DNA from 2 places in the Methylobacterium sp. WL120 genome. Region 2 is predicted to be linked to the other one. Evidence: riboswitches for the same ligand, from Rfam matches in the RefSeq annotation. Region 2 holds a riboswitch; the other holds the start of a gene.
What was found. A riboswitch is a leader RNA that binds a small molecule or an ion and turns the genes downstream of it on or off. The one in region 2 is predicted to bind cobalamin.
Positions count from the first base shown of each region.

Region 1: it holds a riboswitch for cobalamin, as region 2 does, so the genes downstream of both, FV229_RS21665 (CbtB-domain containing protein) here and FV229_RS00250 (TonB-dependent receptor) in region 2, are expected to answer to the same signal.

Region 1 is NZ_VRUT01000151.1:1,820-9,022, reverse strand. It holds gene FV229_RS21685 (Uma2 family endonuclease) at 1-127, opposite strand, end outside; gene cobW (cobalamin biosynthesis protein CobW) at 185-1,219, opposite strand; gene FV229_RS21675 (DUF1636 domain-containing protein) at 1,238-1,606, opposite strand; gene FV229_RS21670 (CbtA family protein) at 1,599-2,348, opposite strand; gene FV229_RS21665 (CbtB-domain containing protein) at 2,371-2,547, opposite strand; cobalamin riboswitch at 2,584-2,772, opposite strand; gene cobU (bifunctional adenosylcobinamide kinase/adenosylcobinamide-phosphate guanylyltransferase) at 2,840-3,367, shown strand; gene cobO (cob(I)yrinic acid a,c-diamide adenosyltransferase) at 3,364-3,996, shown strand; gene FV229_RS21650 (hypothetical protein) at 4,127-4,318, opposite strand; gene FV229_RS21645 (cobyric acid synthase) at 4,409-5,860, shown strand; gene FV229_RS21640 (MFS transporter) at 6,022-7,203, shown strand, end outside.
Region 2 is NZ_VRUT01000001.1:45,090-52,292, forward strand. It holds gene FV229_RS00240 (efflux RND transporter periplasmic adaptor subunit) at 1-1,361, shown strand, start outside; gene FV229_RS00245 (CusA/CzcA family heavy metal efflux RND transporter) at 1,358-4,516, shown strand; cobalamin riboswitch at 4,568-4,780, shown strand; gene FV229_RS00250 (TonB-dependent receptor) at 4,901-6,880, shown strand; gene FV229_RS00255 (ABC transporter substrate-binding protein) at 6,889-7,203, shown strand, end outside.

The DNA of each region.
Region 1 (7,203 bases), on a different contig from region 2:
GGACGTTGCGAGCACCCGCCATCATCCGTACCGGCATCCCGCCGACAAGCTCGTAGCGCTCCGCCTGGGCTTCCTGCCAGGCGAAGAACGCATCCAGGCTCATCGGGCTCTCGCGGCGGTCCAGCATCCCGGGATCTGCGGTGGTCGTGAAAACGGGCAGTGTAGCGCGGGTGGCGGACAAGCCCTAGCCGGCCAGAGCTTCCGCGACCGCACCCTGGTCGAAACCCTTGAGGCCGATCACCACCAGGGTGCCGTCGCGCGGCTCGCTCGCGGTCCAGGGCCGGTCGAAATGATGGGTGATGCGGCGGCCGACGCCCTGCACCACGAGGCGCATCGGCTTGCCCTCGACGGCGCAGAAGCCCTTGATCCGCAGGACGCCCTCGGTCTCCGCCGCCTTCTCGACGCGGGCGGCGAGGTCGGCGGCGGTGATCGCGGTGCGGACCGGGAGCGCCACGGTCTCGAAGTCGTCGTGGTCGTGGTCCTCGCCCTCGCCGTGATGCGAGGGGCGCGCGTCGAGGTCGTCCTCGGCGGCGGCCTGGAGGCCGAGCAGCACGCGCGGGTCGATCCGCCCGTGGGCGGTCTCGACCACCTTCACCGCGCGGGGAAGCTGGCTCTCCACCTCGGCCCGGACTGCGGCGAGGCCGGCGGCGTCCATCATGTCAGCCTTGTTGAGCACGACGAGGTCGGCGCAAAGGAGCTGGTCCTCGAACACCTCTTCCAGCGGGTTGTCGTGGTCCACGGCCGTGTCGGCGGCGCGCTGGTTCGCCAGCGCCTCGGGGTCCTCGGCGAAGGCGCCGGACGCCACCGCCGGCCCGTCCACCACCGCGACGACGCCGTCCACGGTCACCCGCGAGCGGATCGCCGGCCACTGGAAGGCCTGGACCAGGGGCTTCGGCAGGGCGAGGCCGGAGGTCTCGATCAGGATGTGCTCGGGCGGGTTCGGGCGGTCGAGGAGCGCCGTCATCGCCGGCACGAAGTCGTCGGCGACGGTGCAGCAGATGCAGCCGTTGGGCAGCTCGACGATCGAATCCTCGGTGCAGCCCTCGATGCCGCAGGCGGCCAGGAACGACTTGTCGAAGCCGACGTCGCCGAACTCGTTGACCAGGATCGCGAGCCGGCGCCCGCCCGCGTTCTCGACCACGTGGCGCACCAGCGTCGTCTTTCCGGCACCGAGGAAGCCGGTGACGATGGTGCAGGGGATCTTCGCAACGATGGTCATGGGGATCTCGCCGATGGCTCAGGCCGCGCGCGGCGGAAACGGGGGGATGCGGGCGACGACGCCCTTGCGGAACTCTTGCGGGCGCTGCTTCCAAGGCACGATCCCGTCGGGCGTGCCGGCGTAGAGCCCGACGCCGTCGAGGATGATGCGTGCCGACTCCGCGGGGTCGAGGTCGCCGTAGACGTAGGTCCAGCGATCCTCCGCCGCCACCGCGACGGTGCAGGGCCGCTTGCAGACGGAGAGGCACTCGACCGCCTCGATCGTCACCCCGTCGGGCGCCGGCAGCGCGCGCAGCGCGTCGAGCAGGCGGGCGCCGGCACGCGGGCCGTCCGGTGCGTCGCCTTCCATGCGGCAGGTGGTGCAGACGTAGAGGACCGTGTCAGCCACGGGCGCCTGCCGCGGTCTTCGGCCCGAAGGTCTGCCACGCGCGGCCGAACGCCAGCCCGATCACCGCCCAGAACACGAAGGCGATGGCGAGCGAGCGCGCGGCGAACTGCGCGGCGAGGCCGGCGGGAAGCTCGGAGGGCGTCGCCGCCGCCTCCGGCGCGCCGGCCAGATGCGGCGCGACGATGAGCACAAGTCCGCCGAGGATCGTGATCGGCACCCGGCGGATCGCGATGAGGTAGATCCCCATCGCGGTGGCGGCGGCGGTCATCAGCCACCAGACCTGGCGCGCGACCAGGGGAGCCGCCTCGCTACCGGGCAGCTCCGGCGGCAGTCCGAGCGCAGGCGCGAGCGCCACGGCGAGGAAGCCGGCCACCGCGAAGGCGAGGCCGCGTTCGGGCGACGGCTCGCGGCCGGTCGCCAGCATCACCGCGCCGAGCAGCAGCGCGTAGCCGATCCCGCCGACGAGGGTCGCGAGCCCGGTGAACAGCATGCGCGGCAGGCCCGCGCCCGGCTGCCACTCGGGTGCGGCCTTGGAGTCGTGGTCGTGCCCGGCATGCGCCAGCACGATCGGCAGGCGATCGGGCATCGGGGCGATGGCGGCTGCGGAGCCGGGGGTGGCCTGGGTCTCGTAGCGCTCGGCCGCGATGATCAGCGGCGAGGTGAGCGCGAGTTCGAGGCCCGTCACCAGGACGGCCGCGAGGAAGCCGGCGGCGAGCGCCGCCGACAGGAGCCGGATGAGCATGGGAGCGCCTGGGTTCAGGCGGTCAATGGCAGGGGAAGTTCTGCGTGTGCCGGAAGTCGTGCGCCGCGTTGTGCAGCGCCGAGGCGGGCGAGAAGCCGGCGAGGAACACGAGCCCGAGGCCGAGCATGGCGGCGACGGCGATGCCGACGAAGCCTTCGTTCGCGCGGGTGCCGGTCTGGGTGAGGGTCTGGGTGGTCATGTCGACAACATCTCCGGCCGCCCCGCCGGCGGCGTTCGAGAAAGCGCGGGGGACGGCAGGTCTCCTGGCTCGCGGATCGCCGCGCCTGCCGCCTTCCCGAAACATCGGTGGCCGAGGGCAGGAGCTAACCGCTCACAGTTGCGGGGGCAGCCGCGGTATCGGGTTTCCCCTCACCGCATTCCCTTTTCACCCCGTCTCCGGGGCACCGTCTCCACCAGCCATAGCCTGTCCGGCGCACCCGCACAACGGAGGCTTTGACGGGCACGCCACGGTTGGGGCATGGGTCTTCGCCATGCAACAGGCCGCGCCTCGGACGACCCTCGTGCTCGGCGGTGCGCGCTCGGGCAAGAGCGCCTACGCCGAGAGGCTGATCGAGGCGGCGCCCGGCCCCTGGTTCTACCTCGCAACGGCGCAGGCCTGGGACGACGAGATGCGCGCGCGGATCGCCCTCCATCGGTCCCGCCGGTCCGGCGACTGGATCACGCGGGACGTGCCGACGGCGCTGGCGGCGGCGATCGCCGACGCGCCGGGACCGGTGCTGGTCGACTGCCTCACGCTGTGGCTCACGAACCTGATCCTCGCCGACGCCGACCTCGACGCCGAGACGCAGGCGCTAGTCGTCGCCTGCCGGGCGGCGCGGGGCCCCCTCGTGCTGGTCTCGAACGAGGTCGGCCTCGGGATCGTCCCGGACAACGCGCTCGCCCGCCGCTTCCGCGACGCGGCCGGGCGCCTCCACCAGGCCCTCGCGGCCGAATGCGACCGCGTCGTGCTGACGGTCGCCGGGTTGCCGCTGACCGTGAAACCGCAGGGAACGTCATGACCGACGACGCCAAGCCCGACGACGTGAAGCCCGACGACGCGACGCGCCATCGCGAGAAGATGGAGAAGCGCAAGGCGGTCCAGGACGCCGAGGTGGCGGCCAAGACGATCGAGAAGGGGCTCCTCATCGTCAACACCGGCCCCGGCAAGGGTAAGACCACGGCGGCGCTCGGCCTTGCGCTCCGCATGCTCGGACGCGGGCACCGGGTCGGCATCGTGCAGTTCATCAAGGGCGCCTGGGACACCGGCGAGGCGCATGCGCTCAAGGTCTTCGGCGACCGGGTCGCGTGGCACGCCATGGGCGAGGGCTTCACCTGGGAGACGCAAGACAAGGCTCGCGACATCGCCGCCTGCCTCAACGCCTGGAACCAGGCGACCGACCTGATGGCCGACCCCGGCATCCGCCTGCTCATCCTCGACGAGCTCAACATCGCGCTGCGCTACGACTACCTCGACCTCGATGCGGTGGTCGCGACGCTCAAGGCCCGCCGCCCGGACCTCCACGTCGTCGTCACCGGCCGCAACGCCAAGCCCGCGCTGATCGAAGCCGCCGACCTGGTCACCGAGATGGGCAGCGTGAAGCACCACTTCGCAGCGGGCGTGAAGGCGCAGGAGGGCATCGAGTTTTGATCGGTCGTCGGCGCGGCGTGGTGCGCCTGTCAGGCCAGCCAGTCCTCGATGCGCAAATTTTCGACGCAGTCGAACTCGCGGCCGTTGTTCGCGAATGCGGGCAATGTGCGAGCGCCGCGCAAGCATCGGCCTACAAATCCACTGGGTCCGGCTCTGACCGATCGACAGGCTCGATATCGCCTTCGCGATCGAGCGATGGAAGCCCGTCGAGCAGGGCGATCAGGGTCGGGTGCACGATCGTATCAGTGGCGAAATGGTCGCCGTCGCTTTGCACGACGGCGTGGTTCCGATTTTCAGGAAGCACTCTGATCGTTCGCTTCATTGCATCCAATCGTTCCGCTTTCTGGCGAGCTTATGCCGCGCGGAAGCAGGAAGGACATCTTTCTTCCTTCGCCATGCCTTCGGTGACGGCATGACCCGCGCCCTGATGATCCAGGGCACCGGCTCCGACGTCGGCAAGTCGCTGATCGTCGCCGGGCTCGCGCGGGCCTTCACCCGGCGCGGGCTGCGCGTGCGCCCGTTCAAGCCGCAGAACATGTCGAACAACGCCGCCGTCACCGCCGACGGCGGCGAGATCGGGCGGGCGCAGGCGCTGCAGGCGCGGGCGGCGGGCGTCGCGCCGTCGATCCACATGAATCCGGTGCTGCTCAAGCCGCAGAGCGACGTCGGCTCGCAGGTTGTGGTGCAGGGCCGCATGGTCGCGACCGTGAAGGCACGCGACTACCAGGCCTGGAAGCCGAGGTTGCTGGAAGCGGTGCTCGACAGCTTCTCGCGGCTCAAGGCCGAGGCCGACCTCATCCTCGTCGAGGGTGCTGGCTCGGCCTCCGAGGTGAACCTGCGCGCCGGCGACATCGCCAACATGGGCTTCGCCCGCGCCACCGACACGCCCGTGGTGCTGCTCGGGGACATCGACCGCGGCGGGGTCATCGCCAGCCTCGTCGGCACCAAGGCGGTGATCGACCCCGACGACGCCGCGATGATCGTCGGCTTCCTGGTCAACCGCTTCCGCGGCGACCCGACCCTGTTTTCCGACGGGATGGACCTGATCGCGCGCCACACCGGCTGGGCGAGCCTCGGCCTGATCCCGCATTTCCCGCAGGCCGCGCGCCTGCCGGCCGAGGACGTGCTCGGGCTCGTCGGGTCGGCCGGCCCGGCCGCGACCCGCATCGCCGTGCCGGTCCTGCCCCGGATCGCCAACTTCGACGACCTCGATCCGCTTCGCGCCGAGCCGGCGGTGGAGGTGGTCCTGGTGCGCCCGGGCGAGCCGATCCCGGGCGATGCGGCCCTGGTGCTGCTGCCGGGATCCAAGACCACGATCGACGACCTCGATTTCTTCCGCGCGGAGGGATGGGACGGGGATCTGCGGGCGCATCTACGCCGCGGCGGGCGGGTCCTGGGGCTGTGCGGCGGCTACCAGATGCTCGGGCGGACGCTGTCCGACCCAGACGGCATCGAGGGCGCGCCGCGCACCGTTCCGGGGCTCGGGCTGCTCGAGGTCGACACGGTGATGACGCCTCTGAAGCGCCTCGAGGCGGTCTCCGGGACGAGCCTGCCCGACGGCATCCCGTTCTCCGGCTACGAGATGCATGTCGGCGACACGACCGGCGCCGATTCGAGCCGGCCGCTGCTGCGCCTGGCCGACGGACGCGCCGACGGGGCGGTGTCGGCCGACGGGCTGGTCTGCGGCACCTACGTCCACGGGCTGTTTTCCGACGACCGGCAGCGGGCCGCCTGGCTCGCCCGCCTCGGCGCGGGATCGGACGGCGCCTCCTACGAGGCCGGCATCGAGCGGGTGCTCGACGCGCTCGCCCTGCACCTCGAACGCCACGTCGACTGCGACCGGCTGCTGGCGCTGGCCCGGTAGGGCCTCGCGCGCGTGACAGGCGAGCGGGTCCTGTTCCCGTCGCGGGTGATACGCGCTCCGAACCGCGCCGCCGCCCGATAGGCAGGCGCCGCGTCCCGGCCTAGGCTCCGCCGAAAGCGCGGTCCTTCGCGAAGGGGCCGCCGGACGCCGAGGAACGCCCGATGACGCCCATTGACACCGCGGCCGACGACGCGCTCGCCCGGCGCACGATCGCGACGGTCACGTGGCGGCTGATGCCGCTGCTCGGGGTGATGTACCTGGTCGCCTACATCGACCGGCAGAACATATCCTACGCCAAGCTGCAGATGGTCGGGGATCTGGGATTGAGCGAGAGCGTCTACGGGCTCGGCGCGTCGCTGTTCTTCCTCGGCTACTTCCTATGCGAGGTGCCCGCCAACGTCATCCTGGAGCGGGTCGGCGCGCGGCTGTGGTTCGCCCGGATCATGGCGACCTGGGGCCTGATCACGGTGCTGCTCGGCTTCACCCAGAACACGGTGATGTTCTACGTGCTGCGCTTTCTGCTGGGCGTCGCCGAGGCCGGCTTCTTCCCCGGCGTGCTGTTCGTGCTGACCCTGTGGTTCCCGCAGAAGCACCGCGCCGCGATGATCGGCTGGTTCATGATCGCGAGCGCGGTGGCCAACGCCGTCGGCGCGGCGGTCGGCGGGGCGCTGCTCGACCTCGACGGCGCGCTCGGGCTCAAGGGCTGGCAGTGGGTCTTCGTCAGCACCGGCGTGCCGGCGCTGTTCCTTGCGGTGATCGTCCTGCTCGTCCTGCCGGAGGGACCGGAGAAGGCGCCCTGGCTCGATCGCGCCGGCCGCGACTGGCTCAGCCGGACGCTGGAACAGGAGCGCGAGGCCGGCGGCAAGGTCGAGCACGGCAACCCGTTCGCGGCGCTCCTCGACCGGCGGGTGTGGATGCTCGCCAGCGTCTACGTCGCGTTCCCGCTCGGCGCCTACGGCCTGAGCTACTGGCTGCCGACGGTGGTGCGGAGCTTCGGCGTCACCAACACCGTCAACGGCTTCATCAACATCATCCCGTGGGTGGTCACCGGGTTCGCCCTGTGGTGGGTGCCGCGGCATTCCTCGCGGACGGGCGAGCAGACCTGGCACGTGGTCGGCCCGGGGCTCGTCGCGGCCGCGGCGCTGGCGCTGAGCGTGGTTGTGCCGGGGTCGGGCCTGAAGTTCGCCTGCCTGTGCGTGGCCGCCGCCGGCATCTTCTCGGCGCAGCCGGTGTTCTGGTCGCTGCCGCCGACCTTCCTGAAGGGCGCCTCGGCCGCGGCCGGCATCGCGGCGATCAACTCGGTGGGCAACCTCGGCGGCTTCATCGCACAGAACGCGGTGCCG
Region 2 (7,203 bases):
CCCGGCCGGCTTCCCCGATGCAGGCACCGGTCGCGGTGAACGCGACGGGACCGGTCGTCTACTACCGGGACCCGGACGGGAGACCGGACTACGCCGCGGAGCCCAAGCGCACCGCGGACGGTCGAGACTACCGCGCCGTCCACGCGAGCGAGGACGTGCGCTTCGACGAACCCGACGAGGCGGAGGCGATGCCCGACGCTGGCCCCGGCGACATGGCCATGGCTCAGGCGACGCCCCCTGCAAGCGCCCGCAAGGTGCGCTTCTATCGCAACCCGATGGGCCTTCCCGACACCTCGCCGACTCCGAAAAAGGACTCGATGGGGATGGACTACCTCCCCGTCTACGAGGGCGAGGACACCGACGACGGCACCGTGAAAATCTCGCCGGGCAAGCTCCAGCGCACCGGGGTCCGGACGGCGGTCGCCGAGCGACGGGTCCTGTCGATGCCGGTGCGCGCGCCGGGCGCCATCGAGGAGGACGAGCGCCGGATCTCGGTCATCGCGATGCGCACCGACGCCTTCATCGAGAAGGTCGAGGCCGTCACCACCGGCGACCACGTCCACAAGGGCCAGCCGCTCCTGCGCCTGTTCTCGCCGGAGATGAACGCGGCCGCCGCGCAGTACCTCACCGGCATCGGCTACGAGGGCGCCCGCCGGCGCCTGGAGAACCTCGGAATCCCGCCCGAGGTCATCGACGAGATCGAGCGCACACGGAAGGTGCCCTCGACCATCACATGGTCGGCGCCCCGCGACGGCGTCGTGGTCGAGCGCAACGTCTCCGACGGCATGCGCGCCAAGTCCGGCGACACCCTGTTCAAGCTCGTCGACCACTCGCGGGTCTGGGTCCTGGCCGACGTCACCGAACGCGACCTGGCGGCCGTGGCGGAGGGCCAGACGGCGACCGTTCGCGCCCGGACGTTCCCGGACCGCGTCTTCACCGGCGCGGTGACCCGGATCTACCCGCACCTCGCCATGGGGACCCGGACCGCCCGCCTGCGGATCGAGCTGCCCAACCCGAACGGCGACCTGCGCCCGGGCATGTTCGCCGACGTGACGATCGCCACCGGCAGCGACAAGCCGGCGGTGGCGGTGCCCGACGACGCGGTCATCGACACCGGCACGAAACAAGTCGTCTTGCTCGACAAGGGAGATGGTCGCTTCGAACCGCGACCGGTTAGGCTCGGCGTCCGCGGCGACGGCTACGTCGAGATCCGCGACGGCATCGCCGCGGGCGACCGCGTGGTCACGTCGGCGAACTTCCTCATCGATGCCGAGAGCAACCTGAAGGCGGCCCTGCAGGGGCTTTCCGAACCCAAGCTCGATCCCGGGCCGCAGGCTGCGGCCGAAGGGAAGGCGCCATGATCGCCCGCCTGATCGCATGGTCGGCGAGGAATCTGGTGCTGGTCCTGATCGGGACGGTGTTCGCGGTGGGAGCCGGGCTCTACGCCCTCAAAACCCTGCCGCTCGACGCGATCCCGGACCTCTCGGACGTCCAGACCATCGTCTACACCGAGTACCCCGGGCAGGCGCCGCAGGTCATAGAGGATCAGGTCACATACCCCCTGACCACCGCGATGTTGACGGTGCCGCGGTCCAAGGTCGTGCGTGGCTTCTCGTTCTTCGGGGTCTCGTTCGTCTACGTGATCTTCGAGGACGGCACCGACCCGTACTGGGCCCGGAGCCGGGTGCTCGAATACCTGAACACCGTGGCCAAGCGCCTGCCGGCCGGCGTGACCCCGACCCTGGGGCCCGACGCGACCGGGGTCGGCTGGGTCTACCAGTACGTCGTGGTCGCCAAGGAGCGGTCGCTGGCCGAGCTCCGGTCGCTGCAGGACTGGGTCGTCCGCTTCGGGGCGTCGCGCGCCGAGGGCGTGGCGGAGGTCGCCGGCGTCGGCGGCTTCGTGAAGCAGTACAACGTCGTGGTCGATCCGAACCGCCTGCGGGCGCAGGGCATCACCCTGTCCAAGCTCCGGGAGGCGATCCGGTCGAGCAACGCCGACGTCGGCGGTCGCACCGTCGAGCTCTCCGAGTTCGAGTTCGTCGTCCGTGGCCGCGGCTACCTCAAGAGCGTCGCCGACATCGAGAGCATCGTCCTGAGGACCGAGGCCGGCACGCCCCTGCGGGTGAAGGACGTTGCCCGGGTCGAGCTCGGTCCGGACGAGCGCCGCGGCATCACCGAGATGAACGGCGACGGCGAGGTCGCCGGCGGGATCGTCCTGCAACGGTTCGGGGCCAACGCCCTGAACGTCATCGAGAACGTGAAGGCCCGGCTTTCCGAGGTCGCCGCCAGCCTGCCCAAGGGCGCGGAGATCCTTCCGGTCTACGACCGCTCGCACCTGATCGAGGCGGCCATCGAGACCCTCAAGGGCACGCTGATCGAGGAGAGCGCCATCGTCGCCCTCGTCTGCGTCGTGTTCCTGCTCCACGTGCGCAGCGCGCTGGTGGCGATCCTGATGCTGCCGGTCGGCATCCTCATGGCGTTCGCGGGCATGAAGGTTTTGGGGCTCGGGGCCAACATCATGAGCCTCGGCGGCATCGCCATCGCGGTGGGTGCCATGATCGACGCGGCCATCGTGATGATCGAGAACGCCCACAAGCACCTGGAACGGGCGCCACCGGACAAGCCCCGGGTCGAGATCCTGATCGAGGCCGCGAGCGAGGTCGGGCCGTCGCTGTTCTTCTCGCTCCTCATCATCACCGTGAGCTTCCTGCCGATCTTCACCCTGGAGAGCCAGGAGGGCCGTCTGTTCGGTCCGCTGGCCTTCACCAAGACCTTCGCCATGGCCGCGGCGGCGGTGCTGTCCCTGACACTCGTCCCGGCGTTGATGGTGCTGTTCGTCCGGGGCCGGATCATCCCGGAGCACCGCAATCCGGTGAACAGGTTCCTGATCTGGAGCTACCGGCCGCTCATCGCGGGCGTCCTGCAGGCGCGGGTGCTCACGATCCTATTGGCCCTCGTCGTCCTGGCGGCGACGGCTTGGCCGGCGAGCCGGCTCGGCTTGGAGTTCATGCCCGATCTCGACGAGGGCACCCTGATGTACATGCCGACCACCCTGCCGGGCATCTCGGTGACTAAGGCCGGGGACCTGCTCGCGACCCAGGACAGGATCATCAAGTCGTTTCCCGAGGTCGCCTCGGTCTACGGCAAGGCCGGACGGGCCAACACCGCGACCGACCCGGCGCCGAGCGAGATGTTCGAGACCATCGTCAACCTGAAGCCGAAAGCGGAGTGGCGGCCCGGCGTCACGACGGCGAGCCTGAAGGCCGAGATGGACGCCGCGCTCCAGTTCCCCGGGGTCTCGAATGCCTGGACCCAGCCGATCCGCGCCCGGATCGACATGCTCTCGACCGGCATCCGCACGCCGGTCGGGATCAAGGTTCTGGGGACGGACCTGACCGAGATGGAAAAGGTCGCCCGCCAGGTCGAGGCGGTGGTGAAGGCGGTCCCGGGCACGTCGAGCGCCTACGCCGAGCGGGTCCAGGGCGGCTACTTCCTCGACATCACCCCCGACCGCGATGCGCTGGGCCGGTACGGGCTGACGGTTGGCGACGTGCAGGACGTGATCGGGATGGCGCTCGGAGGCGAGAGCGTCACCAACACCGTCGAGGGCCGGGAGCGCTACACCGTCAACGTGCGCTACCCCCGGGCCTTCCGGTCCGACCCGCGGTCCATCGCGGACGAGGTGCAGGTCCCGATCCCGGGCGGGGGAACGGTGCCACTCGGCGAGGTGGCCAAGGTGCAGTTGAACCGCGGCCCGACGCAGATCCGGACCGAGAACGGGCAACTCGCGGTCTTCATCTACGTCGACGTCGCGGGTCGCGATCTCGGGGGCTACGTCGCCGAGGCGCGGGCGGCGGTGGCCAATGAGGTCAGGCTCACCCAAGGCACCCTCGTGCAGTGGAGCGGGCAGGTCGAGTACCTCGACCGCGCGACCGCCCGGCTCAAGGTCGTGGTCCCGCTGACGCTGCTGATCGTGTTCCTGCTGCTCTACCTCAACTTCCGGAGGCTCACCGAGACGCTCATCGTCATGCTGTCGCTGCCCTTCGCCCTCGTCGGGGGCGTCTGGCTGATGTGGTGGATGGGCTTCAACCTGTCGGTGGCGGTCGCCGTCGGCTTCATCGCGCTGGCCGGCGTCGCGGCCGAGACCGGCGTGATCATGCTGGTCTACCTCGACCACGCGCTGGTCGAGGTGCGGGCCGTATGCGATCGCGACGGGCGGACTTTCACCCGCGACGACCTGCGCCGGGCCATCATGGTCGGCGCGGTCGAACGGGTCCGCCCGAAGATGATGACGGTGGTGGCCATCATGGCCGGGCTCCTGCCGATACTGTGGAGCACGGGCTCCGGCTCGGAGGTCATGCAGCGGATCGCGGTGCCGATGATCGGCGGCATGGTCTCATCGACCGTCCTGACCCTCGTCGTGATCCCGGCGGTGTACGGCCTCGTGAAAGGATGGGGCCTGCCGCGGTCCGAACCGAATGCCATCGACCCCGAGGCCCGACTTGTAACGTTATGAACACACAGGGCGGAAAACCCCGAAGCGACATTGACGCCGGGCCATTCCCTCAGGTCCTGTATGCCCGACGGTTCCTCCCCGGAGGATCAAAAGGGAACGCGGTGAGGATGAGGTCCGAAAGGGCTTCCCCGAAGCCGCGGCTGCCCCCGCAACTGTAAGCGGCGAGCCCATCATCAACACGTCACTGGGTCTTTGGGCCTGGGAAGACGATGAGAGGGCGGTGACCCGCGAGCCAGGAGACCTGCCGTCAGTCGTGGTCACACGCGAAACGCATCGGGCGGGGTGTCCTGATGGGTGTCGAGGCGTTCGGCTGTCCTAACGGCAGGCAAGCGCCCAGGCCTCGTTCGCGGTGACGTGCCACAGACGTCGCCCGAGGCTTGTCCCGTGTCCTTCCCCTCCCGATCCGCGTGCCTGCGCACGCTCGCGCTCGCCTGCGCCTCCCTTCCCGGTCCTGTACTCGCGCAGCAGACCGCCGCGCCCTTCGCCGACGTCCCGCGCGGGGCCGAGGCGGCCGTCACGCTCTCCGAGCTTTCCGTCTCCGCCACCGGCGTCCCGACGCCGGTCGATCAGGTCGGATCGAGTGTGACGGTGCTCACCGCCGAGACCCTGGAGGCCCAGCAGCGCCGAACCGTACCGGACGCCTTGCAACAGGTGCCCGGCCTCAACGTCGTGCAGACCGGCGGCCCGGGCGGCCAGACCTCGGTGTTCATCCGCGGCTCGAACTCGAACCACGTGAAAGTGCTCATCGACGGCATCGACGCGACCGACCCGTCGAACCCAAACGGCTCCTTCGACTTCGGACAACTCCTGACCGACGACCTCTCCCGCATCGAGGTTCTCAGGGGGCCCCAGAGCGGGCTCTACGGCAGCGACGCCATCGGAGGCGCGATCTCCTTCACGACGAAACGTGGCGAGGGACCGGCCAGGGCCAGCGCGCGGATCGAGGGCGGCTCGTTCGGGACGTTCAACCAGAGCGGCCGGATCAGCGGGTCGGAAAACGGCTTCGACTACTCGGTGTCGATCCAGCATCTCCGGGCTGCCGCAACGCCTGTGACGCCGCCCAACCTCGTCGCCCCAGGAACGACGACCCGCCCGAACTACTACGACAACGAGACCGTCTCGGCGAAGTTCGGCTACCAGTTCACCGACACGTTCCGGATCAACTCGATCACGCGGTTCATCAACTCGAAGCTGCTCTTCAGCGGCGACGACTACGGCACCTTCCCGGTGACGCTGGGCGGCCTGCGCAGCCAGGCGGACGTGCAGCAAGTCTTCACCCGCAACGAGGCCGAGTGGACGCCGTTCGCCGGTTTCCACAACGTCTTCGCGATCAACTACTCGAACCTCTACAACCGCCAGGTCCAGAACGCGTACGACCCGTTCAACCCGCTCCCGACCGCCGGCCTCGGCGAGCGCACGCGTTACGAGTACCGCGGCGACTACCAGCTCTCGCCCGGCAACCTCGTTCTGTTCGGCGCGCAGCGTGACGACGAGAGCCTGTCGACCACCGATCCGAACCCGTTCGGTTCCGGCAACCTGCGGGCCAGGAACGGCAATACCGCCGGCTACGGCGAGATACAGCTAACGCCGTTCGACCGTGCCTCTTTCGTCGCCAACGTTCGCCACGACGAGAACGACGCCTTCGGACCGGCCACCACGTTCCGCGTCGCCCCGAGCTACATCCTGCCGTTCACCGACACGCGGATCAAAGGCAGCGTCGGCACCGGCTTCAAGGCGCCGACGCTGAGCCAGCTGTTCCAGAGCTTCCCGGCGTTCAACTTCTTCGCCAACCCCAACCTCAAGCCGGAAGAGAGCCTCGGCTACGATGCCGGCTTCGAACAGCCGCTCGGCGAGCGCGTTCTCGTCGGCGCGACCTATTACGCCAACGACTTCAAGAACCTGATCAACACCAACGCCAGCTTCACCTCGAACGAGAACGTCGGGCGAGCCGAATCCTACGGGGCCGAGGCCTTCGTTGCGGTCCGGTTCACCGACACGCTCTCGGGCCGGGTCGACTACACCAACACCGTGACCAAGAATGAGATTACCAACCAGGAGCTCCTGCGCCGGCCCCGCCACAAGGGCAGCGCCACCGCTCAGTGGACGCCGATCCCCGGCCTGAGCTTCAGCGGGACGGTGATCGTGCTTGGCCACTTCGTAGACGGAAACCGAGACTTCTCGATCCAGAGGCTGAAGAACCCGGGCTTCACCCTGGTCAACCTCGCGATCAACTACGACGTCAGCGAGACGGTGAGTGTGTTCGGCCGGATCGATAACCTGTTCGACCGCCGCTACGAGAACCCCACCGGCTTCCTCGGCCCGGGCCTCGCCGTGTACGGCGGCGTCCGCGTGACGACGTTCTGAGGATTGCGATGTCGATGCGATGGACGCTGGCTGCGCTAGCGATTGCGGTCTGGCCTGGTCTGTCAGGTGCGGGGTGGGCGGCAGACGAGCCGGCGCATCCAGTCTACGTCGTCTCGATGAACCTCTGCGCCGACGAGCTGGTCCTGCGGCTCGCCGACCGCGACCAGGTCACCGCCGTGACCTACCTCGCCCATGACCCGCGCGGCTCCACCGTCGCGCGGGAGGCCACCGGCATCGCGGTGACCCGTGGCCTGTCGGAGGAGATCGTCGCGCTCCGGCCCGACCTCGTCGTGGCCGGTGCCTTCACGACGCGGACCACGGTG